4 regions of the Chromobacterium sp. FG22 genome follow, and region 4 is predicted to be linked to each of the others. Evidence: predicted binding sites of a transcription regulator. Region 4 holds the regulator's gene; each other region holds the start of a gene.
The links. The regulator FNR, encoded in region 4, switches genes on or off when oxygen is low (the NO sensors DNR and NnrR bind a similar motif). The targets are predictions, from matches to a motif close to TTGATNNNNATCAA.

Region 1: ACODSD_RS19550 (quaternary amine ABC transporter ATP-binding protein) is a predicted target of FNR. The motif match lies at 2,751-2,764, and genes of this name have one in related genera.
Region 2: pflB (formate C-acetyltransferase) is a predicted target of FNR. The motif match lies at 3,382-3,395, and genes of this name have one in related genera.
Region 3: ccoN (cytochrome-c oxidase, cbb3-type subunit I) is a predicted target of FNR. The motif match lies at 3,753-3,766, and genes of this name have one in related genera.

Annotation. Positions count from the first base shown of each region.
Region 1 is NZ_JBMDJX010000024.1:66,259-73,573, reverse strand. It holds gene ACODSD_RS19560 (aromatic ring-hydroxylating oxygenase subunit alpha) at 1-1,255, shown strand, start outside; gene ACODSD_RS19555 (FAD-binding oxidoreductase) at 1,248-2,363, shown strand; gene ACODSD_RS19550 (quaternary amine ABC transporter ATP-binding protein) at 2,807-3,853, shown strand; gene ACODSD_RS19545 (ABC transporter permease) at 3,934-4,797, shown strand; gene ACODSD_RS19540 (GlxA family transcriptional regulator) at 4,916-5,902, shown strand; gene ACODSD_RS19535 (choline ABC transporter substrate-binding protein) at 6,037-6,975, shown strand; gene fdhA (formaldehyde dehydrogenase, glutathione-independent) at 7,107-7,315, shown strand, end outside.
Region 2 is NZ_JBMDJX010000023.1:52,592-59,906, reverse strand. It holds gene ACODSD_RS19200 (HAAAP family serine/threonine permease) at 1-636, opposite strand, end outside; gene ACODSD_RS19195 (hypothetical protein) at 931-1,356, opposite strand; gene ACODSD_RS19190 (hypothetical protein) at 2,196-2,408, shown strand; gene ACODSD_RS19185 (formate/nitrite transporter family protein) at 2,405-3,241, shown strand; gene pflB (formate C-acetyltransferase) at 3,469-5,727, shown strand; gene ACODSD_RS19175 (VOC family protein) at 5,928-6,404, shown strand; gene ACODSD_RS19170 (hypothetical protein) at 6,811-7,315, shown strand, end outside.
Region 3 is NZ_JBMDJX010000004.1:124,973-132,287, forward strand. It holds gene pepN (aminopeptidase N) at 1-1,559, opposite strand, end outside; gene ACODSD_RS05635 (M61 family metallopeptidase) at 1,642-3,420, opposite strand; gene ccoN (cytochrome-c oxidase, cbb3-type subunit I) at 3,893-5,317, shown strand; gene ccoO (cytochrome-c oxidase, cbb3-type subunit II) at 5,334-5,948, shown strand; gene ACODSD_RS05650 (cbb3-type cytochrome oxidase subunit 3) at 5,952-6,143, shown strand; gene ccoP (cytochrome-c oxidase, cbb3-type subunit III) at 6,140-7,057, shown strand; gene ccoG (cytochrome c oxidase accessory protein CcoG) at 7,212-7,315, shown strand, end outside.
Region 4 is NZ_JBMDJX010000014.1:18,542-25,856, reverse strand. It holds gene ACODSD_RS14675 (alanine/glycine:cation symporter family protein) at 1-432, shown strand, start outside; gene hemN (oxygen-independent coproporphyrinogen III oxidase) at 499-1,905, opposite strand; gene fnr (fumarate/nitrate reduction transcriptional regulator Fnr) at 2,015-2,761, shown strand; gene ACODSD_RS14660 (DUF1853 family protein) at 2,821-3,744, opposite strand; gene ACODSD_RS14655 (RNA methyltransferase) at 3,734-4,513, opposite strand; gene ACODSD_RS14650 (inositol monophosphatase family protein) at 4,717-5,508, shown strand; gene ACODSD_RS14645 (VOC family protein) at 5,593-5,991, shown strand; gene ACODSD_RS14640 (hypothetical protein) at 6,008-6,334, shown strand; gene udk (uridine kinase) at 6,336-6,956, opposite strand; gene ACODSD_RS14630 (glutathione S-transferase family protein) at 7,049-7,315, opposite strand, start outside.

The DNA of each region.
Region 1 (7,315 bases), on a different contig from region 4:
GGCGACGGCCCCGCTGCGCGAACTGCTGGCCCGCCGCCGTCCCGGCCACAGCCTGGAAGCGCCGTTCTACCGCTCGCCGCAGGTGTTCGAGGCCGATCTCGAATACATCTTCCGCCGCCACTGGATCTATGTCGGCGTCAGCGCGGAAATACCCGAACCGGGCGACTACCTGACCGTGGAGCTGGGACGCGATCCCATCCTGATCCTGCGCGACGACGACATGGCCATACGCGCCTTTCACAATGTCTGCCGCCACCGCGGCTCGCGGCTGTGCGCCGAGCGTCAGGGCTCGGTGGGCAATCTGGTCTGCCCCTACCATCAATGGACTTACGACCTGTCCGGCCGGCTGATCTTCGCCGATCACATGGCGGACGGCTTCGACCCCTCGCATCACAGCCTCAAGCCGGTGGCGCTGAAAAACCTGGAAGGGCTGCTGTTCATCTGCCTGGCCGAGCGGCCGCCGGAGGACATCGACGAGATGATGGCGCGGATGGCGCCCTATATCGCGCCGCACCGCATCGACGATTGCAAGGTGGCGGCCCAGGTGGACATCGTCGAGGCGGGCAACTGGAAGCTGACCATGGAGAACAACCGCGAGTGCTATCACTGCACCGCCAACCATCCGGAGCTGACCGTCTCGCTGTACGCCTACAGCTACGGCTTCGCGCCCCGGGCCGAGCAGGCCTCCGGGCTGGCCGATTACCAGCGCGTCGTCGCCGAGCACCACGCACGCTGGGAGGCCGGCGGTTTGCCCTCGGCGGAGATTGAGCGCCTGTCCGAAGTGTCCGGCTTCCGCGCGATGCGCATGCCGCTGGACCGCAAGGGCCAGTCCCAGACCGTGGACACCGGCGCGGCCTGTCGCAAGCTGCTGGGCGATCTGCGCGACCCGGCGTCCGGCGGCCTGTCGTTCTGGACCCAGCCCAACTCCTGGCACCATTTCATGGCCGACCACATCGTCACCTTCACCGCCTTGCCGCTGTCGGCGGAAAGCACGCTGGTGCGCACCACCTGGCTGGTGCGCAAGGACGCGGAGGAGGGCGTGGACTACGAGGTGGACAACCTCACCCGGGTATGGAAAGCCACCAATCTGCAGGACCGCCGGCTGGTGGAGGAGTCGCAGCGCGGCATCAACGGCTCCGCCTATCGGCCCGGTCCTTATTCGCCCTACACCGAGGCCTTGGTGGAGAAATTCACCCACTGGTACGCGCAGCGGCTGGGCGACGGCCTGGAGCGGGAACGGCGCGACCATGAATAGCGCGCCGCCGGCCAGCCCATTGGATGATCTCCCGTCAGCCGCCGACCTGCCGCTGTGGCGGGCCGGCGAGGACAGCCTGCTCGTCTGCGTTCAGGCGCGGGAGGAAACCCACGATGTCAAAACCTTCGTGTTCCGCGCCGAGCCGCCGCGCCGCTTCCCTTATCTGCCCGGCCAGTTCATCACGCTGGAACTGGACATCGACGGCGCCGTGGTCAACCGCTGTTACACGCTGTCGTCCACGCCCACCCGGCCGGACCGGGTGTCCATCACCGTCAAGCGCATTCCCGGCGGCGTCGTTTCCTCTTGGCTGCACGAGCATCTGCGCCCGGAAATGGCGCTGCGGGTCTTGGGGCCGGCCGGCGAGTTCAGCTATGCGCGCCACGCCGCTTCGCCCTATCTGTTTCTGTCCGCCGGCAGCGGCATCACCCCGCTGATGTCGATGACCCGGGCGCTGACCGATCTGGCCTCCGGCGCCGACATCCTGTTCGTGCACAGCGCGCGCTCGCCGCGCGACATCGTGTTTCGCAAGGAATTGAGCCTGCTGGCCAGCATCCACCCCACTTTCAGCCAGGCGGTGATTTGCGAAAACCGGGCGGGAGAGCCGGATTGGGCCGGCCTGATCGGCCGGCTGGACCGGACGCTGATCGAGCGCATGGCGCCGGATCTGCACGCGCGCCAGGTGTTCTGCTGCGGTCCCGCGCCCTATATGGCCGCGGTGCGCGAGCTGCTGCGCCAGTGCGGTTTCGACATGAGCCGCTATCACGAGGAAAGCTTCAATTTCGCCGAACTCAGCGCGGCGCCGCCGGACGAGGCGGTGCGGACGCCGCAGCCCGGCGTCGAGGGCCGCGGCTTCAATGTGCGCTTCGCCAAAACGGGGGACGATTTATCGGTGGCGCCGGGGCAGACGGTGCTGGCGGCGGCGCTGGCCAAGGGCATGCGCCTGCCGGCCTCCTGCACCCGCGGCGTGTGCGGCAGCTGCAAGAGCCGTCTGCTGGAAGGCCGGGTGGACATGCGGCACCAGGGCGGCATCCGGCCGCGCGAAGTGGAGCAGGGTTATTTCCTGCCTTGCTGCAGCCTGCCCTTGAGCGATCTGGTGGTAGATCGCTGAGCGCCTGTCCAAAGTCTCGCGAGCCAGGCTGAAACAAGGCGAAAACGAGCGAAAAAGCGGCATGTACAAGCGGCATTGCGCGTTTTGAGCGAGTACTCACCGTACAACGCTTCACGAAGCGCCGCCGTCTTTGACCGCTTCCGCGCGCGCGTCCGTCGCCTCCCCGTCCTTCACGCCTGCCCGGCCGCGGCCGGCGTTTTTGTTTTTGCCGCCGGCGGCGGATTGCGGTTTTTTTACGACACAGGCCGGCCGGGCCGGAGACGAAAGCCGGCGCTGGATTTGGCGGCCAGGCCTATGCCGGCCGGTTTTGCGCGCGGATGTCGGATTTGGACGGCTTGTTGTCGGAATACCCTTACTTGGCCCAGCCCTTCCTTCCTATCTTGAACCTTGATTTACATTAAACATTCTTCGAATTGTCAGCGGCCGCGCCGAAGGGAGCCGGGATGCAAACGATCAAGGTCGAGGTCAGAAACCTCCACAAGGTGTTCGGCGGCAAGCCGGCGGAAGTGATGTCCTTGCTGCGGGCCGGCGAGAGCAAGGACGAAGTGTTTCGGCGCACCGGGGCGGTGGTGGGCGTCAACGACGTGTCGTTCTCGGTGCGCGCCGGCGAAATCTTCGTGCTGATGGGCCTGTCCGGCTCCGGCAAATCCACGCTGATCCGCCTGATCAACCGCTTGCTGGAGCCCAGCGCCGGCCAGATCCTGCTGGACGGCCAGGACCTGACCCGGCTGTCGCCCAGGCAATTGGTGGCCTTGCGCCGCCGCGACATGAGCATGGTGTTCCAGAGCTTCGCGCTGATGCCGCACCGCACGGTGCTGGACAACGCCGCCTTCGGCCTGGAAGTGGCCGGCCTCGGGCGCAAGGCCCGCGAGGCGCGGGCGCGGGAAGTGCTGGAGCAAGTGGGGCTGGCCGCCTTCGCCGGCAAGTACCCGCATCAGCTCTCCGGCGGCATGCAGCAGCGGGTGGGCCTGGTGCGCGCGCTGGCGGTGAATCCCTCGCTGATGCTGATGGACGAGGCCTTCTCGGCGCTGGACCCGCTCAAGCGCGCCGAGCTGCAGGACTTGCTGCTGCAATTGCAGCGCGAGCAGCGCCGCACCATCGTCTTCGTCTCCCATGATCTGGAAGAGGCGCTGCGCATCGGCAGCCGCATCGCCATCATGGAGGGCGGCCGGCTGGTGCAGGTGGGCAGCCCGCGCGAAATCATCGAATGCCCGGCTGACGACTATGTGCGCAACTTCTTCAAGAGCGTGGACACCTCGCGCTATCTGCAGGCCAAGGATCTGATCGAAGCCGCGCCGCCGCCGCGCGCGACGGCCGCTCCGCACGTGGAGCCGTCCTGTAGCCTGTCCGATGTGCTGTTGCGGCTCCAGGGGCAGGCCGAACCGCTGCAGGTGCGCGACGACGACGGCCGCTGCCTGGGCGTGATCACCCCCAGCAGCGTGCTCAACAAGCTGTCCCAGCACCGCCCTAGCGCGGCCGCCCACCACTGAACCCCAACGGGCGTCGCCGGCGCGGGGGCGTGTGGCTCTCGCCGTCCTGAGCGCGTCCGGCGAGACGAGGAGCACGCCGCATGGCCGACACCAGTCCCCAGTCCCCGCTGCCGATAGGCAGCTGGGTCAACCAGATCATCCATTTTCTGCTGGAAAACAACGCCGGCGCCTTCGACGCCGTCGGCGGCGGCATCGACTGGTTCGCCACCCAGGTGGAGACCTTGCTGCAGGGCGTGCCGCCATGGGCGCTGGCCGGCGTGTTCGCCGGCGTCGGCCTGTGGCGGCTGGGCTGGAAGTTCGCCGTCTTCGTCTGCGCGGCGCTGGGCCTGATCTGGGCCACCGGCTTCTGGAGCCAGACCGTCGCCACGCTGGCGCTGACCCTGTCCGCCACCTGCGTCAGTCTGATGCTGGGCGTGCCGCTGGGCATCTGCTGCGCGCGCTGGCGCTGGGTCAACGCCCTGGTCCGGCCGGCGCTGGACTTCATGCAGACCATGCCGGCTTTCGTTTATCTGATTCCCGCGGCAATGTTCTTCGGACTGGGGCGGGTGCCGGGCATCCTGGCCACGGTGGTGTTCGCGGTGCCGCCGGCGGTGCGCTTGACCAATCTGGGCATCCGCCAGGTGAACCGGGAGCAGGTGGAGGCGGGCAACGCCTTCGGCTGCACCTCTTGGCAATTGCTGTTCAAGGTGCAGCTGCCCATCGCGCTGCCGTCCATCATGGCCGGGGTCAATCAGACCATCATGATGGCGCTGTCCATGGTGATCATCGCCTCCATGGTGGGGGCCGGCGGCCTGGGCAACGATGTCCTGGCCAGCATACAGCGGCTGGACGTCGGCCTCGGTTTCGAGAGCGGGCTGGCGGTGGTGCTGCTGGCCATCATCCTGGACCGGATCACCGAAAGCTTCGGTCGCGCGCCGGAAGCGGGCGCCGCGGCCGACGGCTGAGGATGAAACAGGAGGAAACCAGGGACGAAACAATACCTGCGCAACGGTTTTCAAGGCCGGCTGCGAACCGCTTCGGAGCAGAACAACAATTCTTGCAACGCACACATTGGAGGTCGTGATGGGACCGCAACAGATCGCCTCGTTGTCGCATATCGCCTTTTTGCTGCTGGACCGGTTTTCAATGATCGCGTTCTCCAACGCGGTGGAGCCGTTGCGCATGGCCAACTACCTGTCGCGCAAGAAGCTGTACCGCTGGAGCCTGCTGTCGGCGGACGGCGAGCCGGTCAGCGCCAGCAACGGCCTGAGCCTGTCGCCGATCTCCGCGCCGGGCCCTCCGCAACAGTACGACATGCTCATCGTCTGCGGCGGCTGCCAGGTGCGCGAGGCGGCCACCGACAAGGTGCAGGCGCTGATCCGCCGCTTCGCCGCCCAGGGCGTGCCGCTGGGATCGATCTGCACCGGCACCTTCGCGCTGGCCCGGGCCGGGGTGCTGAACGGCTACCGCTGCGCCATCCATTGGGAAAACCTGCTGTCCATCAGCGAGGAATTCCCCCGTACCCGGTTCACCTCGGACCTGTTTGTGCTGGACCGGGACCGCTTCACCTGTAGCGGCGGCACCGCGCCGCTGGATTTCATGTGCCATCTGATCCGCCACAAGGGCGGCAAGAGCCTGGCGGCCGACGTCTCGGTGCAATTCATCGTGGACCGGCTGCGCGACGACGGCGACCGCCAGCACATCCCGCTGCTGGCGCGCATCGGCACCGGGCACGAGGCCTTGCTGGACGCCGCCTTGTCGATGGAGAGCAATATCGAGAACCCGCGCTCGCTGGAACATCTGGCGGCGGAGCTGGGCGTGTCGCTGCGCCATCTGGAGCGCTTGTTCAAGCGTTATCTGAGCACCACGCCGGCGCAATACTATCTGGACCTCCGCCTGCGCCGGGCGCGCGAGCTGCTGCTGCAAACCAATATGAGCGTGATGGAAGTCACCGTGGCCTGCGGCTTCCTATCCTCCTCGCATTTTTCCAAGTCCTACCGCGGGCTGTTCGGCTACCCGCCCAGCCGCGAGCGGCAGCAATACCTGGTGGCGGCCGGGGCCATCGCCTGAACGCCTGTTCAAGGCCGGCCGCGCCTTGTCTCGTTCCGGCTCGCGAGACTTTGAACGGGTGCTGGAAACCAATTGGCGGCGCGGCAGCGGCCGCCGGGCGGACTCTCGCCATCATCGCTGCCCGGGAGGAAGGGATGAATCGATTCAAAGCAATGTCCGCGGCGCTGCTGCTGGCCATCGCCGGCAGCGCGGCGGCACGGGAGCCGGCCGCCTGCCGCAATGTGCGTTTCGCCGATGTCGGCTGGACCGACATCGCGGCCACCACCGGCATGGCCAGTGTGGTGTTGGAGGCGCTGGGCTACCGCCCCAGCGTGACCATGGCCTCGGTGCCCATCGCCTTCTCCGGGCTGAAGAGCCGGCAGATCGACGTGTTCCTCGGGTATTGGAGCCCGTCGATGACGCCGCTGATCGAACCCTATCTGAAAGCGGGCCAGATCAAGGTGCTGGCCGAGCCCAATCTGAGCGGGGCCAAGTACACGCTGGCGGTGCCGGACTACGTGGCCGCCGCCGGCCTGCGGGATTTCAAGGATATCGCCCGTTTCAAGGCGCAGCTGGACGGCAAGATCTACGGCATTGAAGCCGGCAACGACGGCAACCGCCTGATCGAGGACATGATCCGCAAGCAACAGTACGGCTTGGGCGGCTTCAAGCTGGTGGAGTCCAGCGAGGCCGGCATGCTGGCCGAACTGGAACGCGCCGAGCGGCGGAAGAAATGGATGGTGTTCCTGGCCTGGGAGCCGCACCCGATGAACGTCAGGCACAAGCTGCGCTATCTGTCCGGCGGCGACGCGGTGTTCGGCCCCAATTTCGGCGCGGCCAGGGTCTTCACCGCGCTGCCGCCGGATTACGAAGCGCGTTGCGCCAATGTCGGCCGCTTGCTGCGCAATCTGCGCTTCAGCACCGATATGGAAAACCGGGTGATGGGGCCGATCATGGACAAGATCAGGCCGGAGGTGGCGGCGCGGGAGTATTTGAAAAAGAACCCGGCGGTGCTGACGAGCTGGCTGGCGGGAGTGGACACCTTCGATGGCCGGCCTGGGCTGAGCGTCGTCGGCCAGGCGCTGGCGCGCTGAGAACCTGTTTACGATCGTGGCGCGTTTGATCGCAAAGGGGTCGCTTTGACTCAAGGCCGGCGTCGCTTTCTTTCCTAGCATCGGGAGCAGATGTCGCCGGTATCCGCCGGCGCGGCAGCGAGGAGACGATGATGACAGGCAATCGCGGAGTGGTGTACCTGGCGCCGGGCCAGGTGGAAGTGCGCTCCATACCCTTTCCGGAACTGGCGTCCCCGGCCGGGCGCAAGCTCGGCCACGGCGTCATTCTCAAGGTGCTGAGCACCAATATCTGCGGCTCGGACCAGCATATGGTGCGCGGCCGCACCACGGCGCCGGCCGGCCTGGTGCTGGGGCATGAAAT
Region 2 (7,315 bases), on a different contig from region 4:
CCACAGCGTTTTGTAGAACGCGCCGTGGGACAGGGCGTCGCCCAGGCTGCCGGCTTGCTGGATGGCCGAGCTGTTCCATTCCGGAACCAGGTACAGCGCCAGCAGCATCAGGCAGGCGACAAAGGGGTAAACCAGCACGCTCATGGCCTTGACGATCATCTTCTCGCCCAGGCGCACGATGGCCATCAGACCCAGGATCAGGATCAGCGACAGGATGGCGCGCGGCGGAGCGGACACGCCCAGCTGGTTGACCATGAAGGATTGCACGGTGTTGGTGATGGCCACGCTATACACCAACAGAATGGGGTAGATGGCGAAGAAGTAGAGCAGGGTGATCAGCTTGCCCGCGCCCACGCCAAAGTGCTCTTCCACCACCTCGGTGATGTCGGCGCCCGGCTTGGAGCTGGACAGTACGAAACGGGTGAGGCCGCGGTGAGCGAAGAAAGTCAGCGGCAGGGCCAGCAGCGCCATGACGATCAGCGGCCACAGACCGCCAATGCCTGCGTTGATGGGCAGGAACAAGGTGCCGGCGCCAATGGCGGTGCCGTACAGACCCAACATCCAGACGGTATCTTGCTTGGTCCAGGAGGACGAAGCGCCTGATTTGGGCAGGGGGGTGGAAACGGCTTGAGACATGATATTGGCCTTCATTAAAGACAAATGGGGTAATCGTTCTGGCGTGCCGCCCGGCGGCGCGCCGTTTTCATCTCTTGCTAGACTTTTGGTCAGTAGCTGGAACCGCTGATTAGTGATTCACGGCTTCATTGATGTGCATGGTATAGGCAGTTGTACTGCGAGGGTTACACCTTTCAGAACATCAGTTGATTCTAATCAACTTTATTTTGAAGCAAAACGAACATCCGAACAATTGCTATTTGCTGTAGATGTCTTATCAATATCATGACGATTGCTTTGTTTTGGTTTAAAAAACTACAAAATATCTATGTTTATTGAAAAAATGGCTAGAAAGCGCGCATTTTTTGAGAATCTTCCAATTTTCGGATTGCTTTGTTTTCTTGTTGCTTTGCTGATTGTTGCTGAGTGAAATCGAGCGCTTGCTTGAAAAAGCGCATCGACTTTGCACAATAGTTCGAGGCAGTTGTAGCGGGAAGGAACACGCCAATGGCATGGTTGCCGCTGGCGCGGCGGCACGGGTGCTTGGCTGCGGCGAGTGGTTTGCCTATCCGGTTTTTGCTGGATAACTTGATGAATAAAATGAATTAATTCGGTTTTGACGTCTGGGGGCGGGGATGGGGAAGAGGCGCTGGGCGCCGCCGCTTGCGTCAAGACATTTGCTATATCAGCAGAGCCGAGAGCGGGCGGTGGAATATCATAATATGAAATCTGAACAGCCAAATCGTTTTCGAAAACGAACAAAAATATTTCAAAACGAACATTATTTGGTTGGTTTCCAACATGTCGCTAGCGTTCAAACGATCGTTTTTCTATTATCCATATGATTTATATGATGTTTTTCATTGTTTGTTATCGCGCTTGCCATCCGCCTAAGAGCCTGTTCAAAGTCTCTCGAGCAAGAACGAGGCAAGGCCTTGCCGCCGAAGAGGCGGAATACGCAAGGGGGGCATGGGCGCTCTGAAGCCGGTTTCAAGGCCTCGCTCGGACCATCCCGCTGACGCGCGGCAGGCGGTGAATCGCCTCTTATAGAGCGGTACACGCTCAAGTTTTACGGCTGAAGCAAGGCGCGCCAACGCCGGCGCTATGGGAATCGCTCAAGCCGGCGCACGCGGCATCAGGGTTGCTTGGCCGCGCTAGCGGTTCAAGACCACGCGATTAGGGGCAAGGCCAGGCGCGGCGGTCTCAAGGGCGGAATGCGCCAGGGACGCATGCGTATCCTCAAACCGCGATTGCTGTGCCGCGTCCCGCCTGGCGCGGCGGCTCTTGAATGGCTGCGCAATAGGCTGTCAACGTCTCGCGAGCCGGAGCGAGACAGGGCGGAAATCGCTGAGAAAGCGGGATGCGCGCGCGGTGCGTCCGCATTTCGAAGCGGCGCTCGCCGCGCCGTGTCTTGTAAAGCGCGGCAGGCTTTGAACCGGATCTAAGGAGTGCCGGCGGCCGTGAGCGGCGGCTGAGCCGCGGCGGGGACGGCAAATCCATTGCCGGGCATGTTGTAAAAAGAAAGGCTTGAGCGAAAGCGTGCCAAGGAAAGGCTTGCGTTTGATAGTTATCAAACAACAATGATGCAATACGAACATAAAATTTTCGTGAATCAACAATCAGGGCAAGCGCAGACGCGGGAACCAATCAAGGATGACAGCCAACCAAGCCAATGCCGGAAGCAGGCCGGGCCGGGCAAAATCCGGCAAAACCTGAAAACGGCATCAGCAGTTGATAGGCATTGCATCAAGATGGACCCGCGGCTGGCGGCGTTGCCCAAGCTCGCGAAATGAAAAACATGAATCACGCCTCCACACTCGCCTACGTCGCGGCAGAAGCCGCCGCCAAACAGACCGTGCTGCGTCAGCACCCCGGCCGCTATCTATTGAGCGCCGGCATGGCCGGCGCGCTGATCGCCGTGGTGCTCAGCGTCAGCCTCAAGCTGGGCCAGGTCTTCTTCGCCGTCGGCTCCCCCGGCTACTACATCGCCGTGGCCGGCTTCTTCGGCGTGGCCCTGGTCAGCATCATCGTCTGCAAGCTGGAACTGTTCACCAGCAATGTGATGTACTTCAGCGTGGGCGTGCTCAGCGGCGACTGCCGCGTCTGCAACCTGCTGCGCAGCTGGACCCTGGTCTACCTGGGCAATCTGCTGGGCGTGTTGCTGTTTACCGCCGTGTTCGCCGGCGCCGGCGGCATGGGCAGCCTGCCGGCCGATCATCTGCTGTTCAATGTGGCCGCGCACAAAGTGCACGCCGGCGGCTGGGAAATCTTCTGGAAGGGCGCGCTGTGCAACTGGGTGATCTGTCTGGCGGTATGGGTGCCGCTGCGCATGGCCGGCGACGCCGCCAAGATGCTGATGATCCTGCTGCTGGTCTTCGTGTTCTTCTTCTCCGGCTTTGAGCACAGCATCGCCAATATGGCCTTCTTCTCGCTGGCCCTGCTGCACGGCATGCAAGGCCTGGACGCCGCCGCCATCCTGCACAATATGATTCCGGCCACCCTGGGCAATATCGCCGGCGGCGCGCTGGGCGTGGGCCTGGTGGTTTACCTGCTGGAGCGCCACACCCTGCCGGCGCGGCGCGAAGCCGCAAAACCGGCCGCGGCGGCGCTTGGAACGAGTGTTTGATGTTCGTTTTCGAATGTAATGCGCCGGCTACAATGACGGCATGTTGATGTGGTTTTTCATGGCATTGAAAATAAAGCATTTTTTAAGAGATTTTGCCGCCGCCTCGGGCGGGGCCGCACGCGCGTTTTAGTCTGCGGCAGTTGATCTTTATCAAACGATTTTTTTCGAAACCGAATGTACAATATGTTCAGTACTCAACATTTACTGATAGTTACTAGGAGGCACACATGGATGCTCTGAATCGTGACGCGACTCAAGCCAACCCCTGGCGCGATTTCACCGGCGGTGAATGGCAAAGCAAGGTGGATGTCCGCAACTTCATCCAGCTGAACTACAAGCCGTTTGAAGGCGACGCCAGCTTCTTGGCGCCCGCTACCGCGCGCACCCAAAAGCTGTGGGACACCCTGAGCGAGTTGCTGAAAGAAGAACGCGCCCGTGGCGTGCTGGACGTAGCCGCTGACCGCGGCAGCTCCATCACCGCGCATGACGCCGGCTACATCGATCAAGCCAGCGAAGTCATCGTCGGCCTGCAAACCGATGCGCCGCTCAAGCGCGCCATCATGCCCAACGGCGGCCTGCGCATGGTTGAGAACGGCCTGGAAGCCTTCGGCTTCAAGCTGGACCCGGTCATCAAGGACGTGTGGACCCACTATCGCAAGAGCCACAACCAGGGCGTGTTCGACACCTACACCCCGGACATCATGGCCGCGCGCAAATCCGGCGTGATCACCGGCCTGCCGGACGCCTACGGCCGCGGCCGCATCATCGGCGACTACCGCCGCGTGGCCCTGTACGGCACCGACTTCCTGCGCGCCGAACGCCAAAAAGTATTCCATGAGCTGGACGACGCCGTTTTCAACGAAGACGTGCTGCGTCTGCGCGAAGAACTGTCCGAACAATTCCGCGCGCTGGACGAACTGAAGCAGATGGCCGCCAAGTACGGCTTCGACATCAGCCGCCCGGCCGTCAACGCCCGCGAAGCGGTGCAGTGGACCTACTTCGCCTACCTGGCCGCCGTGAAAGAACAAAACGGCGCCGCCATGTCCTTCGGCCGCGTCGCCACCTTCCTGGACGTCTACATCGAGCGCGATCTGGCCTCCGGCGCGCTGACTGAAGAACAAGCCCAGGAAATGATCGACGACCTGGTGATCAAGCTGCGCATCGTGCGCTTCCTGCGCACCCCGGAATACGATCAACTGTTCTCCGGCGACCCGACCTGGGTGACCGAATCCATCGGCGGCATGGGCGAAGACGGCCGCACCCTGGTGAGCAAGAGCAGCTTCCGCTTCCTCAACACCCTGTACAACCTGGGCCCGGCGCCGGAACCCAACCTGACCGTGCTGTGGTCCACCCAGCTGCCGCGCGGTTTCAAAGACTTCTGCGCCAAAGTGTCCATCGACACCAGCTCCATCCAGTACGAAAACGACGACCTGATGCGTCCGCACTGGGGCGACGACTACGGCATCGCCTGCTGCGTGTCCGCGATGCGCATCGGCAAGCAAATGCAGTTCTTCGGCGCCCGCGCCAACCTGGCCAAAGCCATGCTCTACGCCATCAACGGCGGCGTGGATGAAAAATCCGGCGTGCAAGTGGCCAAGGGCTTTGAGCCGATCAAGAGCGACGTGCTGACCTACGACGAACTGATGCCCAAGTTCGACCTGCTGATGGACTGGCTGGCCGCCACTTACGTCAAGGCGCTGAACTGCATCCACTACATGCACGACAAATACGCCTACGAACGCATCGAAATGGCGCTGCACGACCGCGACATCCTGCGCACCATGGCTTGCGGCATCGCCGGCCTGTCCGTGGCCGCCGACTCCCTGTCCGCCATCAAGCACGCCAAAGTGCACATCATCCGCAACGAAGCGGGCCTGGCGGTGGACTACAAGATCGAAGGCGACTACCCGGCTTACGGCAACAACGACGACCGCGCCGACAGCATCGCGGTATGGCTGACCGAAACCTTCATGGACAAGATCAAGGCCCAGCCGCACTTCTACCGCAATGCGATGCCGACTCAGTCCGTGCTCACCATCACCTCCAACGTGGTGTACGGCAAGAAAACCGGCAACACCCCGTGCGGCCGCCGCGCCGGCGAACCGTTCGCCCCGGGCGCCAACCCGATGAACGGCCGCGACGTGAAAGGCTTTGTCGCCGCGGGCGCATCGGTAGCCAAGCTGCCGTATGAAGCCGCGCTGGACGGCATCAGCTGGACCGCCTCCGCCACCCCGGACGCGCTGGGCCATAGCGAAGAAGAACGCGTTGCCAACCTGGCCAACTGCCTGGACGGCTTCTCCGACGCCGGCGGTTTCCACGTCAACGTCAACGTGTTCAAGCGCGAAACCCTGATGGACGCGATGGAACACCCGGAGCTGTACCCGCAACTGACCATCCGCGTGTCCGGTTATGCGGTGAACTTCGTCAAGCTGACGCGCGAGCAACAGCTGGACGTGATCAACCGCACCTTCCACGGCAGCATGTAAGTCCAACGCCACTGGCCACCGCGACGGTCAGCCGGCAAAGCGCCAAGCCTCCCTTAGGGGAGGCTTTTTTTATGCGCGCGGCGAGATCGCCAAAATTGTCTACCATGACAAATGTATGTTTTGGGCATGCGGCCATTGCTTATTCTTGCGCATGGCAATGGCTTGTCTTTGAGCGATATGAGCCAGCAAAGGGAAGGGGAATGGGCAAAAACACCATCTGCCTGTGGTACGACGGCGACGCCGAAGACGCCGCGCGCTTCTACGCCGCCACCTTCCCGGACAGCCGCGTCGGCGCGGTGCTGCGCGCGCCTGGCGATTACCCGGCCGGCAAAGAAGGCGATGCGCTCACCGTGGCATTCACCGTGCTGGGCATTCCCTGTCTGGGTATCAACGGCGGCCCAGCCTTCAAACATAGCGAAGCCTTCTCCTTTCAGGTGGCCACCGAAGACCAGGCCGAAACCGACCGCCTGTGGCAAGCCATTGTCGGCAACGGCGGCCAGGCCAGCGCCTGCGGCTGGTGCAAGGATAAATGGGGCCTGAGCTGGCAAATCACCCCACGCGTGTTGACCGAGGCGCTGGCCGATCCAGACCGGGCCGCCGCCAAGCGGGTGTTCGACGCGATGATGGGGATGGTGAAGATTGATATTGCCGGGATTGAGAAGGCGAGGAGGGGATAGTTGTTATTTTTCAGGTGGCTGTTGATGGCCAAAAGTGGCTGATTTCGGGCAGCAACACGCCATCGGCTTACCTCTGAGGCCAATGCTTTTCTTGTTTCAATTGCGTAGAACGTGTTTACGCTCTTGCGAGCAAGAGCGAGACAAGGCGAAAACGGCTGAGGAAGCGGAATGTACAAGTGGTACATGAGCATTTCGAAGGCGTACTCATCGTGTAACGCTCCACGCAGCGCAGCAGATCGTAAACAGGTTCTTAGAAGCGTCAGGCGCCTGCTACAGGAAATTTAAAGGGGCCAGATTGCAGTTGCATGCCTTTCGCCGGTCGTTCTTCGAGCAGGACTCACTTCGAATATCCGGCTCGGTCAGTCGAAGCTGGTTATGAAAACCGAGAATAAGCAAGGAGTATGTTGTGGCTATCACCCTCGTTTTGGCTTGCAAACAAAGTGACTTCAATGCACGGCATAGTGGCTCCTGCGAAGGCATTTCCTTTTATTTCTGCATGCGCGCGCTCGACTTGGGTCCGGTGCCAGGACTTGCCGACATGTTGGAACAGCGGAATATCAGTCGGAAGGTTGAGCGCATTATGGCTTTGCAGGACCAGATCTGTGATGGCCTCATGACATCCGGCGCCTATGAAACCGACATTGACGACCAACCGATCAGCGACCCCAGAGGGGGTAACCTTCCCGGTATTCGCAACCAGGGCAAGGCCATCCAGGCGTTTCATAACTTGTACTCACAGGAGGCGCAGACCCTGGGCTGCAAGTCGATTGGAACCTTGTCTTCCTTCTTCGAGGGAGGCTTCGTCCAGTTGCTGACGCACACCATCGAGCTGTTGGTGAGCAGCGGGCGCGGCGCGGCCCTGATCGCCATGCAAAGCGCTACGCCCCACTCTGTGGCGCTTGCCTATGACG
Region 3 (7,315 bases), on a different contig from region 4:
TTGACGTCCAGCACCCGGGTGCCGCCCTGCGCCTCGGCCTCGCCTTCCAGCCGCAGCGGCAGGTCGGCGCCGTCCGCGCCCACCAGACCCAGGGCCAGCGGGATGTGGAAGGGCTGCTTCTGCTCCTGGCCCGGGGTGGCCGGGCAGGATTGGCGCACGTTCAGGGTGTAACTGCGCGCCACGCTGTCGTAACGGCCGCTGACGCTGAGCACCGGGGTGCCGGCCTGGCTGTACCACAGGCCGAACTGGCCCAGGTCCACGTCGTTGGCGTCGGCCATCGCCGCGCGGAAGTCGTCGCAGGTCACCGCCTGGCCGTCATGGCGTTTGAAATACAGGTCCATGCCCTTGCGGAAGCCGGCTTCGCCCAGCAAGGTGTGATACATGCGCACTACTTCCGCGCCTTTTTCATACACCGTCATGGTGTAGAAATTATTCATCTCGATATAGCTGTCCGGGCGGATGGGATGGGAGGTGGGGCCCGCGTCCTCCGGGAACTGATGAGCGCGCAGGCCCTTGACGTCCTCGATGCGCTTGACCGCGCGGCTGCTCATGTCGGCGCCGAACTCCTGGTCGCGGAACACGGTCAGGCCTTCCTTCAGCGACAGCTGGAACCAGTCGCGGCAGGTGACGCGGTTGCCGGTCCAGTTGTGGAAGTATTCATGGCCGATCACCCGCTCCACGCCCTGGAAGTCGGCGTCGGTGGCGGTGTCCTTGCGCGCCAGCACGTACTTGGTGTTGAAGACGTTGAGGCCCTTGTTCTCCATCGCGCCCATATTGAAGTCGCCGACGGCGACGATCATATAGATGTCCAGATCGTATTCCAGGCCGAAGCGCTGCTCGTCCCACTTCATCGAGTGCTTCAGGGACTCCATCGCGTGCTGGGTCTTGTCCTGATCGGCCGGTTCGGTCCAGATCTCCAGCGCCACTTCGCGGCCGCGCATGGTGACGAACTTGTCCTTCAACGCCGTCAGCTTGCCGGCCACCAAGGCGAACAGATAAGACGGCTTCTTGTACGGGTCCACCCACTTCACCCAGTGGCGCTTCTTGTCCACCATGCCCTCGCCCACCTTGTTGCCGTTGGAGAGCAGCACCGGGAATTTGTGCTTGTCCGCCATGATGGTGGTGGTGAACTTGGCCATCACGTCGGGACGGTCCAGGTAATAGGTGATTTTGCGGAAGCCTTCCGGCTCGCATTGGGTGAACAGATTGCCGTTGGACGCGTACAAGCCCATCAGACTGGTGTTGGCCGCCGGATCGATCTCGGTTTCCACTTCCAGGATGAAGCTGTCCGGCACGCCGCGCACGGTCAGTTGATCGTTGGCCAGCACGTAGCCGCCTTCGCCCAGGCGTTCGCCGTCCAGCGTCACCGCCACCAATGCGGCGCTGCCGTCCAGCACCAGATCGTCCTGGCGCGCGGCCTTGTCGTTGCGGGTCACCACCAGGCGCGCGTGCACGCGGGTGGCGTCGTCTTCGATGTCGAAGCTCAGATCGACGCGGTCGATCAGAAAAGCGGGGGCTGCGTAGTCGTTGCGGTACTTGACTTGCGGCTGTTGAGCCATGTCTACGTCTCCTTCGATGCCGGCTGCGCCGGTCTTGGCTGGAGGGGGACGACGCCGGGCAGCGGCGCCGACCCGATGAATATTAGCGGCGCAGCCACTGCGCGCCGCCGTCCTGCAACAGCAGGCGGCAGGCGTCGGCAGGAGCGGCTTGCAGCTCCACTTGCGCGCTGATCAGTTCGTCGCGGCGGAACCAGTGCAGTTTCAGCTTATCGCCGGGCTGGTAGCGCGCCAGCGCCTTGTCCAGGTCCACCGCCTTGAGCTTGTCTATGGCCACGATCACGTCGCCGCCGGACAGGCCGGCGCCTTGCGCCGCGCCGCCGTCGTAGACATTGAGCACGCGCACGCCCTGGGTCTCGGCCACGGCCTTGACCCCCAGGCTGGCCGGCGCAGGCTTGCCGCTCAGCGCCAGACCGCCGCGGTCGCCGGCGTTGGCCGCCGGCTCGAAGCGCAGCTCCACGCCCTGGGCCGCCAACAGTTCGGCCAGCGGCAGGGACTCAACGCCGCGCAGCGCGCGATCGAAAAAGGCCTTGAGGTCCAGGCCGGTGACGGCCTGCGCCTGGCTTTCCCACTCGTCCTCGGCCAGGCCCTTGCCGTCGTCCAGCCATTTGCGCCACAGCGCGCGCATCACGTCGTCCAGCGACTGACGGCCCTGGCTGTCGCGGCGTATGGTCAGGTCCAGCGCCAGCGCGGCCAGCGCGCCCTTGGTGTAATAGCTGACGATGCTGTTGGGGCTGTTTTCGTCTTGCCGGTAGTACTTGGTCCACGCTTCGAAGCTGGATTGCTCCAGCGTCTGCTTCAAGCGACCGGCGCCGCGCTCGACGCCGCTGATGGTTTCCGCCAACAGGCCCAGATAGCGCTTCTCGTCTATCAGGCCGCAACGCACCAGGCTCAAGTCGTCGTAATAGGAAGTGATGCCCTCGAAGGCCCACAGCAGACGGGTATAGCCTTCCTGGTTCAGATCGTAGGGCGTGAACGCCGCCGGCTTCATCCGCTTGACGTTCCAGCTGTGGAAATATTCGTGGCTGATCAGGCCCAGCAGCTTCAGATAGCCGTCGCCGATCTCCTCGACGCCCTGCTGCGGCAAGTCGTCGCGGTTGGCCACCAGCGCGGTGGAGGCGCGATGCTCCAGGCCGCCGTAGATGTCCTTGCCGACGAAAAGCATGAATACGTAGCGCTCGAAGGGCGCCGGCTCGCCGAACAGCTTGATCTGGTATTCGCAGATTTTCTTGGCGTCGCGCGCCAGGCGCTTGAGGTCGGCGCGGGAGCGGCCGGAGACGACGAATTCGTGCGGCACGCCGCAGGCTTTGAAGCTGACGCGTTCGAAAGCGCCCAGTTCCACCGGATGGTCGATCAACTCGTCGTAAGAGGCGGCCTGATAGCCGCCGAAGCCGGTTTTCTTGTCCGCGCCGCGCGCCGGCAAGCTGGTCGCCACCTTCCAATCGGCGTAGGCCTTGCCTTCCGGCGGCAGGATCTCCACCTCGCAAGCCTCGTTCTCGTAGCCGTCCGCCGCCAGGAACACGCTGCTGCCGTTATAGAAGCCGCGCTGCGCGTCCAGATAAGCGCCGCGCACCGACAGATCAAACGCATAAACTTTATAGCGTAGAACCAACGAGCCCTTGACTGGCGCGGCTTGCCAACTGTTTTTTGTCAGCTGGACCAGCCGCACCGCTTTTCCCGCGGATTCTGCGCGAATTTCCACAATATGTTTGGAGAACTCCCGGATCATGTAACTGCCGGGAATCCACGCCGGCAATGAGAAAATCTGGCCATTCTTGGCGGGCCGGGAAACGGTCAGGACGACCTCGAAAAGATGCGCCTCCGGGGCGCTCGGACATAGGGTGTAGCGGACGGAAACGGTCATGATCTGCCTGCAATCGTTGCAAAACCTTCTGATTTTAGCACTTGCCGCGGGTAAACGCTGCGTTTTATGACATCTTGATCCAGGTCAAGAAGGCTGGGCCGCCAGACAATACAATCTCGGTCAGTAGCAACAGTATTTGCAAGAACTGTCACGCTCGCTTGAGACATAAATAAAGACAAATGGGAAAGCGACATCCCCCGGCCGTCCAAACTGGCCCGATATGGGTAATTGATTTAGAATGCCGGGTTAACTAAATGGGGAAATTGCGCTGTCGCAATACGGGATGAACTGCTAATACAGACATCAGTACCGCTGCGATCTGGGTCAAGCGCTTGATTTTAATAAAAGTCGTTTTCCCTGCGGCATCGTCTGGATACAGTCACATCGGTACAGATGGGGACAGTTTCCCGGACTTCAAGCCGCCGATTAGATATGTCACGTTCTGAGTTAGCAACCTTGGAGAAAACCCTAAATGGAAACGCAATCCACTTATAACTATAAGGTGGTGCGCCAATTTGCCATCATGACCGTCGTGTGGGGCATTGTCGGCATGTTGGTGGGCGTCATCATTGCGGCCCAACTGGTCTGGCCCGAATTGAACTTCGGCCCCTGGTTCCACTTTGGCCGCCTGCGTCCTCTGCACACCAATGCGGTCATCTTCGCCTTTGGCGGTTGCGGCCTGTTCGCCACCTCCTATTACGTGGTGCAGCGTACCTGTAACGTCCGGCTGATCTCCGACAAGCTCGCCGCCTTCACCTTCTGGGGCTGGCAGCTGGTGATCGTGCTGGCCGCCATCACCTTGCCGCTGGGCCTGACCACCAGCAAGGAATACGCCGAGCTGGAATGGCCGATCAAACTGCTGATCGCGGTGATCTGGGTTGTTTACGCCATCGTTTTCTTTGGCACCATCGCCATCCGCAAGGTCAAGCACATCTACGTGGCCAACTGGTTCTACGGCGCCTTCATCCTGGCCGTGGCCCTGCTGCACATCGTCAACTCCGCCTTCGTGCCGGTGTCGCTGTGGAAATCCTACTCCGCCTACTCCGGCGCCGTGGACGCCATGGTGCAATGGTGGTACGGCCACAACGCCGTGGGCTTCTTCCTGACCGCCGCCTTCCTGGGCATGATGTACTACTTCATCCCGAAACAGGCCGGCCGTCCGGTTTACTCCTACCGCCTGTCCGTGGTGCACTTCTGGGCGCTGATCTTCACCTATATGTGGGCCGGTCCTCACCACCTGCATTACACCAGCCTGCCTGACTGGACCCAGTCCGTAGGCATGGTGTTCTCCCTGGTGCTGCTGGCTCCGAGCTGGGGCGGCATGATCAACGGCATCATGACGCTGTCCGGCGCCTGGCATAAGCTGCGCACCGACCCGGTGCTGAAATTCCTGGTGGTTTCGCTGTCCTTCTACGGCATGTCCACCTTCGAAGGCCCGATGATGTCGATCAAGACCGTCAACGCCTTGTCCCACTACACCGACTGGACCATCGGCCACGTGCACTCCGGCGCGCTGGGCTGGGTGGGCTTCATCACCATCGGTTCCATGTACTACCTGATTCCGCGCCTGTTCGGCCGCGAATCCATGTTCAGCCTGAAGCTGGTTGAAGCCCATTTCTGGCTCGCCACCGTCGGCGTGGTGCTGTACATCGCCGCGCTGTGGATCTCCGGCGTGACCCAGGGCCTGATGTGGCGCGCGCTGAACCCGGACGGCACCCTGACCTACGCCTTCGTAGAGGCGGTCAAGGCCACCTATCCGTACCACTTCGTGCGTCTGCTCGGCGGCTTCCTGTACCTGCTCGGCATGTTCCTGATGGCCTACAACACCTTCCGCACCGTAACCGCGGGCCGTGCCGTAGACGCCAAGATCCCGGCCATCACCGCCCACGCTCATTGAGGCGCAAGGAAACATCATGGATAAGATACAAAAACTGATCGAAGAACACGTCGGCTATCTGATCGTGTTCACCCTGCTGGTCGTCAGCGTGGCCGGTCTGGTGGAAATTCTGCCGCTGGCCTTCCAGAAATCGACCACTCAGCCGGTGGCCGGCGTCAAGCCCTACACCGCCGTGCAGCTGGCCGGCCGCGACATCTACATCCGCGAAGGCTGCCATACCTGCCACACGCAGATGATCCGTCCGTTCCGCGCTGAAACCGAGCGCTATGGCCACTACTCCGTGGCCGGCGAATCGGTGTACGACCACCCCTTCCTGTGGGGCTCCAAGCGCACCGGTCCGGACCTGGCCCGCGTGGGCGCCCGTTACTCCGACGAATGGCACCGCGTGCACCTGATCAACCCGCGCGACGTGGTTCCCGAGTCCAATATGCCGGCCTTCCCGTGGCTGGCCAAGAATCTGGCCGACGCCGACATTGTGCCGACCAAGATGAAGGCGCTGCGCCTGGTGGGCGTTCCCTATACCGACAAGGACATCGCCGAGGCCAAGGCCCAGGTGGAGGGCAAGTCGGAAATGGACGTGCTGGTCGCTTACCTGCAAGGCCTGGGCCTTGCCTTGAAGAACGTTCGTTAAGCCATGGACTGGGTAACCATCGGACGCTCGCTGTTCACGGTAGTGTGCTTTGCATTCTTCATCGTGGTGCTGGGCATCGCCTACAGCAAGCGCTCCAAGAACCGGTATGAGGACGCGGCCAACCTGCCCTTCCTCGACGACGACAAGGTGCAGGAAGCGGAACAAGACCAAGCTTCCAACGGAGCAAGAAAATGAGTGATTTCGTGAGCGAATTCTGGAACATCTGGATCACCGCGATCGTGCTGGGCGGCCTCGTCTGGCTGACCTATCTGGTGTTTTCGCAATCCAAGATCAAGGTGCAAAAGGGCGAACAGGTGGAGATCACCGGCCACGTGTGGGACGGCGACCTCTCCGAGTACAACCACCCGCTGCCGCGCTGGTGGATGCTGATGTTCTACGTGACCCTGGCCTTCGCCGTGGTCTATCTGATCCTGTATCCCGGCCTCGGCACCTGGAAAGGCGTGTTCGGCTGGACCTCGGTAGACCAGTACAAGAAGGAACGCGCGCAGGCGGAAGCCAAGTATCAGCCGCTGTACGACCAGTTCCTGAAGCAGGACGTCAAGGCCGTGGCCGCGGATCCCAAGGCTCAGGAAATGGGCAAGCGCCTGTTCCAGACCTACTGCGTGCAATGCCACGGTTCCGACGCCCGCGGCGCCAAGGGCTTCCCCAACCTGACCGACAACAAGTGGCTGTGGGGCGGCGACATCAAGACCATCCACACCACCATCTCCGAAGGCCGTCACGGCCAGATGCCGGCCTGGGGCGCGGCGTTCGGCGAGGAAAAGGTCAAGGACGTGGCCAACTACGTGCTTTCCCTGTCCAAGCGCAAGCATGACGCGGAGCGCGCGGTGCGCGGCAAGGAAACCTTCGCCACGGTCTGTATCGCCTGCCACGGCGCGGACGGCAAGGGCAACCCGCAGCTGGGCGCGCCCAATCTGACCGACAACAACTGGCTGTACGGCGGCAGCGAGAAAACCATCATCGAAACCATCACCAACGGCCGCAACAACCAGATGCCGGCCTGGAAAGACTTCCTGGGTGAAGGCAAGGTGCATCTGTTGACCGCTTACGTCTGGGGCTTGTCCAACAACCCCAAAGCGCCGCAATAACCGGTGCCGACCTACTGCCCGCTCACGCGGGCAGTATTCTTTCGCGAGGATGTTATATGATTTCATATAACATCTCCGCTCCGACGCAGCCGCGCATTTCGCCAAGTCCATGCCGCGCATGGCTTTGGCCAAATCCGCAGAGAAGGAAACGCCCATGTCCGATTCGCTCAAGGAAATTCCGATCAAGGTCGAACCGCCGCGCCAGGCCGGCCAGCAGCCCGACGCCACCGAGACCGTTTCTCTGTACGAGTCGCATAC
Region 4 (7,315 bases):
CAGGGTTTGAGCGGCGTGGCGCTGACGCAGAAGGCGATCGAATCGCAGTTCGGCCCGATAGGCGCGTCCTTCCTGGCGGTGGCGATGTTCCTGTTCGCCTTTTCCACCATCATCGGCAATTACGCTTACGCCGAGGGCAATGTCGAATTCATCCGCAGCAATAAGGGGATCTTGCTGGCCTTCCGTCTGATCGTGCTGGCGATGGTGATGTTCGGCGCGGTGGCCAGCCTGCCGCTGGTGTGGGATATGGCTGACTTTGCCATGGGCCTGATGGCGCTGATCAATCTGGTGGCCATCGTGCTGCTGTCGCGTTATTTCTTCATTGTGCTGAAGGATTACGAGCGTCAGCTGAAGCGGGGCGAGTCCACCCCGGTGTTCAAGGTGGCGGATTACCCGGAACTGGCCGCCAAGGTAGAAAAAGACATCTGGTAAGCCGCGTCCGGCTCCAACGATAAACAGCCCGCGTCCAGACGCGGGCTGTTTTGTTGCTAGCCCCGTTCAAATGGTCTTGGAGTAGCGCGCCTGGGTGCGGCGCTCCCGCAGGTGGCGGTCGAAGATCATCGCGATATTGCGGATCAGGAAGCGGCCCTTGGGCTCCACCATGATGAAGTCGCCGTCGAAGGACAGCAGGCCCAGTTGCTGGTATTCGCGGATCTGCGGCAGTTCTTCGGCGAAGTACTCGGCGAAGTTGATGCCGTGGATCTCTTCCAGCGCCTCCACCGACAGCGAGAAGCGACACATCAGGCCCTGGATGATGCTGCGGCGCAGGATGTCGTCATTGTCCAGCGTCAGCCCGCGCAACACCGGCAGATGGCCGCTGTCCAGCGCCGCGTAATAACTGTCCAAGTCCTTGGCGCTCTGGCTGTAACAGGGGCCGACCTTGCCGATGGAGGACACGCCAAGACCGATCATGTCGCAGTCCGCATGGGTGGAGTAACCCTGGAAATTGCGTTGCAGCCGGCCCTGGCGCAGGGCGGAGGCCAGTTCGTCGTCCGGCTTGGCGAAGTGATCCATGCCGATGAAGACATAGCCGGCGTCGGCCAGGCGCTGCACCGAGTCCTGCAGGATGTCCAGCTTGGTTTCCGGCGAGGGCAGATCGGCCTCGTTGATGCGCCGCTGCGGCATGAACACGGTGGGCAGGTGGGCGTAGTTGTACAGCGCCAGCCGGTCCGGCCCGATGGCGATCACCTTGTCCAGCGTGCGGCGCACCGATTCCCGGGTCTGCAGCGGCAGGCCGTAGATCAGGTCGACGCTGACGGACTTGAAGCCGGCGTCGCGCGCGGCCTGGATCACCTCCAGCGTTTCCTCTTCGGACTGCACCCGGTTCACCGCCTGCTGCACCGCCGGTTCAAAGTCCTGAATCCCGACGCTGATGCGGTTGAAGCCGAGTTCGGCCAGTTTGAAGATTGTCGCCGCGCTGACTTTGCGCGGGTCTATTTCTATGGAATACTCCCCCTCCTTCAAGAACTCGAAATGAGTCTTGAGCAAGGTCATCAATCGTTCCAGTTGCGCGTCGGACAAGAAAGTGGGGGTGCCGCCGCCGAAATGCAGCTGTATCACTTGCTCGCGGCGGCCCAGACAGGAGGCGATCATGCGGACCTCCTTCTCCAGGTAGTCCAGGTACAAGTCCGCTTTGCCGCTGTCCTTGGTGATGATCTTGTTGCAACCGCAGTAGTAGCAGATAGTGTTGCAAAAAGGTATATGAGCGTACAATGATAAAGGTTTCCGGTTGGCGCCGATGCTGCGCTGCCGTAGCCAGTGGATGTAGTCTCTTTCGGCAAAACCCGGCGTAAAGCGATCCGCTGTCGGGTATGACGTATATCTAGGACCTGTCCCGTCGAGGCGCTCAATCAGCGCGCGGTCGAATTCAAAATGGGCAGGAGAAAATGGGTGGGTGGTCTTCATGTCGTATTTGGATGGCAAAACCTCTGGTGGACTGGTAAATTTGCGGAAATCCTGCGAATTTCGCTTTGATAAGGGTCAAGCTTCATCGCAAGCTTGTACTAAACATGCCATGTCCGATCAGAACCATATCTCTTTGCATAACCTGAAGGTCTCCTGCTCCAACTGCAGCCTGAAGGAACTTTGTCTACCTGTGGGGCTTAACCGCGAGGAGCTGACCCAGCTCGACGCGGTGATCCGCCAAAGCCGCCGTTTGAAGCGCGGCGAGTACTTGTTCCGCAGCGGCGAAGGCTTCCGTTCGCTGTTCGCGGTGCGCACCGGCTTCTTCAAGACCAGCGTCGCCAGCCAGGACGGCCGCGAGCAGGTCACCGGCTTCCATATGTCCGGCGAACTGATGGGCCTGGACGGCATTTCCGCCAATGTGCACGGCTGCGACGCCATCGCGCTGGAGGACAGCGAGGTGTGCGAGCTGCCGTTCAGCCGCATGGAGAGCCTGGGCCGCGAAATTCCCACCCTGCAGCACCATTTCTACCGTCTGATGAGCCGCGAGATCGTTCGCGATCAGAATGTAATGTTGTTATTGGGCAACATGAAGGCGGAAGAGCGCCTGGCCGCCTTCCTGCTCAATCTGTCGCAGCGTCTGTCCACCCGCGGCTTCGCCGCCAACGACTTCATCCTGCGCATGAGCCGCGAGGAAATCGGCAGCTTCCTCGGCCTGAAGCTGGAAACCGTCAGCCGCACGCTGTCCAAGTTCCAGCAGCAAGGCTGGATCACCGTCGATCACAAGCACATCCAACTGGTGATGGTGGACGAATTGAAGGCGCTGATTTCCGGCTGCGCTCACGCCAACGGACATTGATTCCGCCGCGCGGGCGGACAGATGGAAAACGCAAGGCAAGCCCTCGGGCTTGCCTTTTTTCATGGGGCCGGCGCGCAGTCCGCGATTTGCAGCAGCAGCCGCGACAGCGGCGCTTCCTGAGGCCAGCCCGGCGGCACGGCGAAGCCGCGGGCCACTTCATGCCAGTCGCCGTCGGGGCCGGGCTGCAGTTCGGCCAGCAGCTGCGGCGCCTCGGCCTGTTCCAGGCGCGCGCGCAGTTCCGCCGCGTCGGCGGTGTGTTCCCGCGAGCGGCGCGCCGGCGCCAGCCAACTGAGCCTGGGCAGCCAGGCCCAGCGCGAATCCGCATTCAACGCCGGCCAGTCGCCGCGCAGCGGCCAGTATTGCCCGTACAGCGGCTGGGCGCCGGGCGGCGCTTCCGGCGCGGTGTCGCGGGCGTGGAACAGCCAGCCGCTGAGCCGGGCGCCGACCGCGCAGCCCTCAAAGCCCGCCGGCAGCGTCGCTTGCGCCGCCGGGTGGCGGGACAGGCGCAGCTGGGTTTGCAGTTTATGGGCTTTCAGCGCCCAGGCGTCGCGCAGGCTGGGGCCGGTCAAGGTGTCCGCGCTGCGGCCCAGTTGCAGATAGAACTTGCTGGCGGCTTCCAGATGCAGCGGTTGGCCGTCTAGGCGCAGCAGGAAGTCGAACTCGCCGACGGTGCGGCCGTCCGGCGCGCGCACCGGCAGATTGCTGGCCACCAGTTCGATGTGCGGCGCCAGCCGGAACCAGAAGGACAGCAGCCGTTCCGCGTAATGGCCCAGACGGCGGGTGGGCTGGCGCGCCAGCCAGTGCTGAAGTTCGGCAGGATCGGCGTCCAGCGTTTGCAGCAAGGCCGGGCCGTCGGCCCCCAGCAGCCGCTGCGGCGGGATGTCCGCGCCGCTGCGCCAGGGAGAGGGCGCGGAGAGCAGAAAAGCCAGATCGCGCACCGCCGGGTGCGCGTAGGGCAGGGTGAATAGCGGCTTATTCGCCATCCTGTCCGGGCGCGTCGCGGCGGACTTCGCCGTCGGCGGCGCGCTGCACCTGTTTGAGGAAGCCGCGCAGGATGTCGATTTCCTCGCGCAGCAGGCCGGCGCGGTTGAACAGGGTGCGCATCCGGCGCATCATCCGTTCGCTGTTGCGGCGGCGGAAATAGCCTATCTTGTCCATGGTCTGTTCCAGGTGGCCGCAGAAGCCCTCCACCTCGCCCAGCGCCGCCGCGTCGCTGTCGGCGCGCAGATAGTCGACGTCCACGCCGGTGTGGCTGAACAGTTCGTAAGTCATCACCTGCACCGCCATCGCCAGATTCAGCGAGAAGTAGTCCGGGTTGCCGGGGATGGTCACCAGGCGGTTGCATTGTTCGACTTCTTCAATGGACAGGCCGAAGGTCTCGTTGCCGAACACCAGGGCCACCTGTTCGCCGGCGCGGGCGCGCGCCACCAGTTCCGGCGTGGTCTGGCGCGGGGTGGACAGCGGGGTGGTCAGCTCGCGACGGCGGCTGGTCAGCGCGCAGGCGATGGTGACGTCTTGCAAGGCCTCGGCCAGGCTGGACACCACGGTGGCCTGCTCCAGAAGATCCACCGCGCCGGAGGCCAGCGTATTGGCCTCGTCGCTGGGAAACACTTTGGGTTCAACCAGATACAGCCGGCTCAGGCCCATGGTTTTCATCGCCCGGGCGGCGGAGCCGATATTGCCCGGATGGTTGGGGCGGGCCAACACGATGCGAATGTTTTTCAGAAAATCAGGTACTTGGGGTTTATTCATCAGCAGTTTCACATTAAAATAGCCGGCTTATCGAAAAGCCCGCGCGCCGTTTTGCGCGCAAGGCCAGCGTTTGCCGGATTGGGCAGGCGTGTCGCCTTGCCCGATTGCGCCGGGTTTTTCTTGTTCCTTAACCCAGATTGTTACTAGCAGACGTCGCGTCATGTGGCGGACGTCTGTCATGGTTGAAAGTGTAGAGGCCGTCAATGCATCCGATGCTCAATGTCGCGGTGAAAGCCGCTCGCCGCGCCGGCAGTGTCATCCAGCGCGCGTCGCTGAATCTCGACGCGGTGCGCGTAGAGCGCAAGAAACACAATGACTTCGTGACCGAAGTGGACCGCGCCGCGGAAGAGTCCATCATCGCTTCCATTCTGGAAGCTTATCCCAAGCACGCGATTCTAGCAGAAGAGTCCGGCGCGAAAGGCATCGGTTCGTCGGAATACGAGTGGATCATCGATCCGATCGACGGCACTACCAACTTCCTGCACGGCCACCCGCAGTACGCGATCTCCATCGCGCTGGCGCATAAGGGCCAGGTGCAGCAAGCCGTGGTCTTCGACCCCAACCGCAACGATCTGTTCACCGCCTCGCGCGGCGTCGGCGCCTTCCTCAACGATCGCCGCATCCGCGTGTCCAAACGCTTCATGATGAATGAATGTGTGATCGCCACCGGCTTCCCGGTGTCCGACCAAAGCTATATCGACCAATACCTGGGCATGCTCAAGGATGTGCTGGCCAAGACCGCCGGCGTGCGCCGCGAAGGCGCGGCCTCGCTGGACCTGTGCAATGTCGCTTGCGGCCGCGTGGAAGGTTTCTGGGAGCTGAACCTCAAGCCTTGGGACATCGCCGCGGGCAGCCTGATCGTGCAGGAAGCGGGCGGCATCGTCACCGATTTGTCCGGCGAACAAGGCTGGCTGGAGTCCGGCGACATCGTCGCCGCCAACCCGAAAGTGCTGGCGCAGCTGCTGCATACGCTGGCGCCGCATATCGGCAAGTAAGCGCTGTCGGCTTGGCCCCTTGGGGCTTGAGCGGCTAACGCGTCACGGCGTCCTCGGGGGCGCCGTTTTTGTTTGGAGCGTGATATGAAACAGTTTTTGGGTTCGGTCGCCCTGGTGGTGACGGATTACGATGAAGCCATCGCCTGGTATGTGGACAAGCTGGGCTTTGTCTTGCTGGAGGATGAACGCCAGGGCGAGGACAAGCGCTGGGTGCGCGTGGCGCCGCCGGGAGCGAGCGAGTGCGCGCTGCTGCTGGCCAAGGCGAGCAATGCGCGGCAGCAGGCGGCGGTGGGCGGCCAGACCGGCGGCCGCGTGGGTTTCTTCCTGCATACCGACGATTTCTGGCGCGATTACCGCCGCATGGCGGCGGCGGGCGTGAGCTTCAGCGAGCAGCCGCGCGAGGAGGAATACGGCACCGTGGTGGTGTTCGAGGACTTGTACGGTAATCGCTGGGATTTGCTGCAGTTGAAGTCCGACGTTTAAACGCCGGCTGGGCCCCGTGAATAACAAAGAGCCGCGCATTGCGCGGCTCTTTGTTATTCACGTCGCCAAAAACCGCCGGCTCGTCGTCGGCAGCGGCTTGCGGCTGCGGCGGATAGGCGTCCGCTTCGTTCCAATCCAGATCCCAATCCAGATCCAGTTCGGCCAGCATGGCCTGGCGTCCGGCCTGGCGCTGTCCGGAGCGGCTTTGTCCGTGGGCGCCGCCTTTTTTCATGATGGGCGCGCAAGCGTGCGGATTGCGCGGTTTGATCGTGTGCATGGAGTGCTCCTGTGCTTGGGGCCCGCTAAGCGGGCGGAAGACGGCGGCGCGGACGCCGCCGGGTAAATCAGTTGTGCACCATCAGGCTGGCCACCTTGGTGGTGATGATGTCCACCGCCGGATCATTGGCGCCGTGCGGCAGGATCACGTCGGCGAAGCGCTTGGTGGGCTCGATGAACTGGTTGTGCATCGGGCGCACCGTGGTCAGGTATTGTTCGATCACGCTGTCGGTGGTGCGGCCGCGTTCGGTGATGTCGCGCTTGAGACGACGGATGAAGCGCACGTCGGAATCGGTGTCGACGAAGATCTTCAAGGACATCATGTCGCGCAGCGCGGCGTCGTACAGCGGGAACAGGCCTTCGATGACGATGACCGGCGCCGGCTGCACGGTGATGGTTTCCTCGGCGCGGGTGTGGTTGGCGAAGTCGTAGACCGGCATTTCGATGGCGCGGCCGTTGCGCAGATCGTCGATGTGCTCGATCAGCAGCGGCCAATCGAAGGCTTGCGGGTGGTCGTAGTTGGTGGCCAGCCGCTGTTCGAAGGTCAGATGGCTCTGATCGCGGTAGTAATAGTCTTGAATGATCACTGCCGCCATCTCGGAGCCAATGGTTTCCAGCACTTGATTGGTCACCGTGGTTTTACCGCTGCCGCTGCCGCCTGCAACGCCGATGATGAACGGGGTGGTCATGAAACTATCCTTCTACGCGTAAAAATGATAAAAAAACGCGCCATTCTAATGAGTTATGGCGCGTCCTTCCACTCTAATTGCGACATTATCCGCTATGAAGCGCGCTGACCTTCCGCCTGGGCGGCCTCATACCACTCCCGCATCGCCGGCAAAGCCAGCAGACGATCGACGTAAGCCTGCGATTGCTCCGGCAATTTGACGTTATAAGTGTGGAAGCGGGTGGCGATGGGCGCGAAGAAGGCGTCGGCGATGCTGAAGCCGCCGAAGATGAATTCGCCGTTGGCCTGGTGGCGCGGCAGATGCTCTTCCCACAGCGAGATGATGCGGGCGATGTCGAACTCCACCGCCGGCGTGCTCTG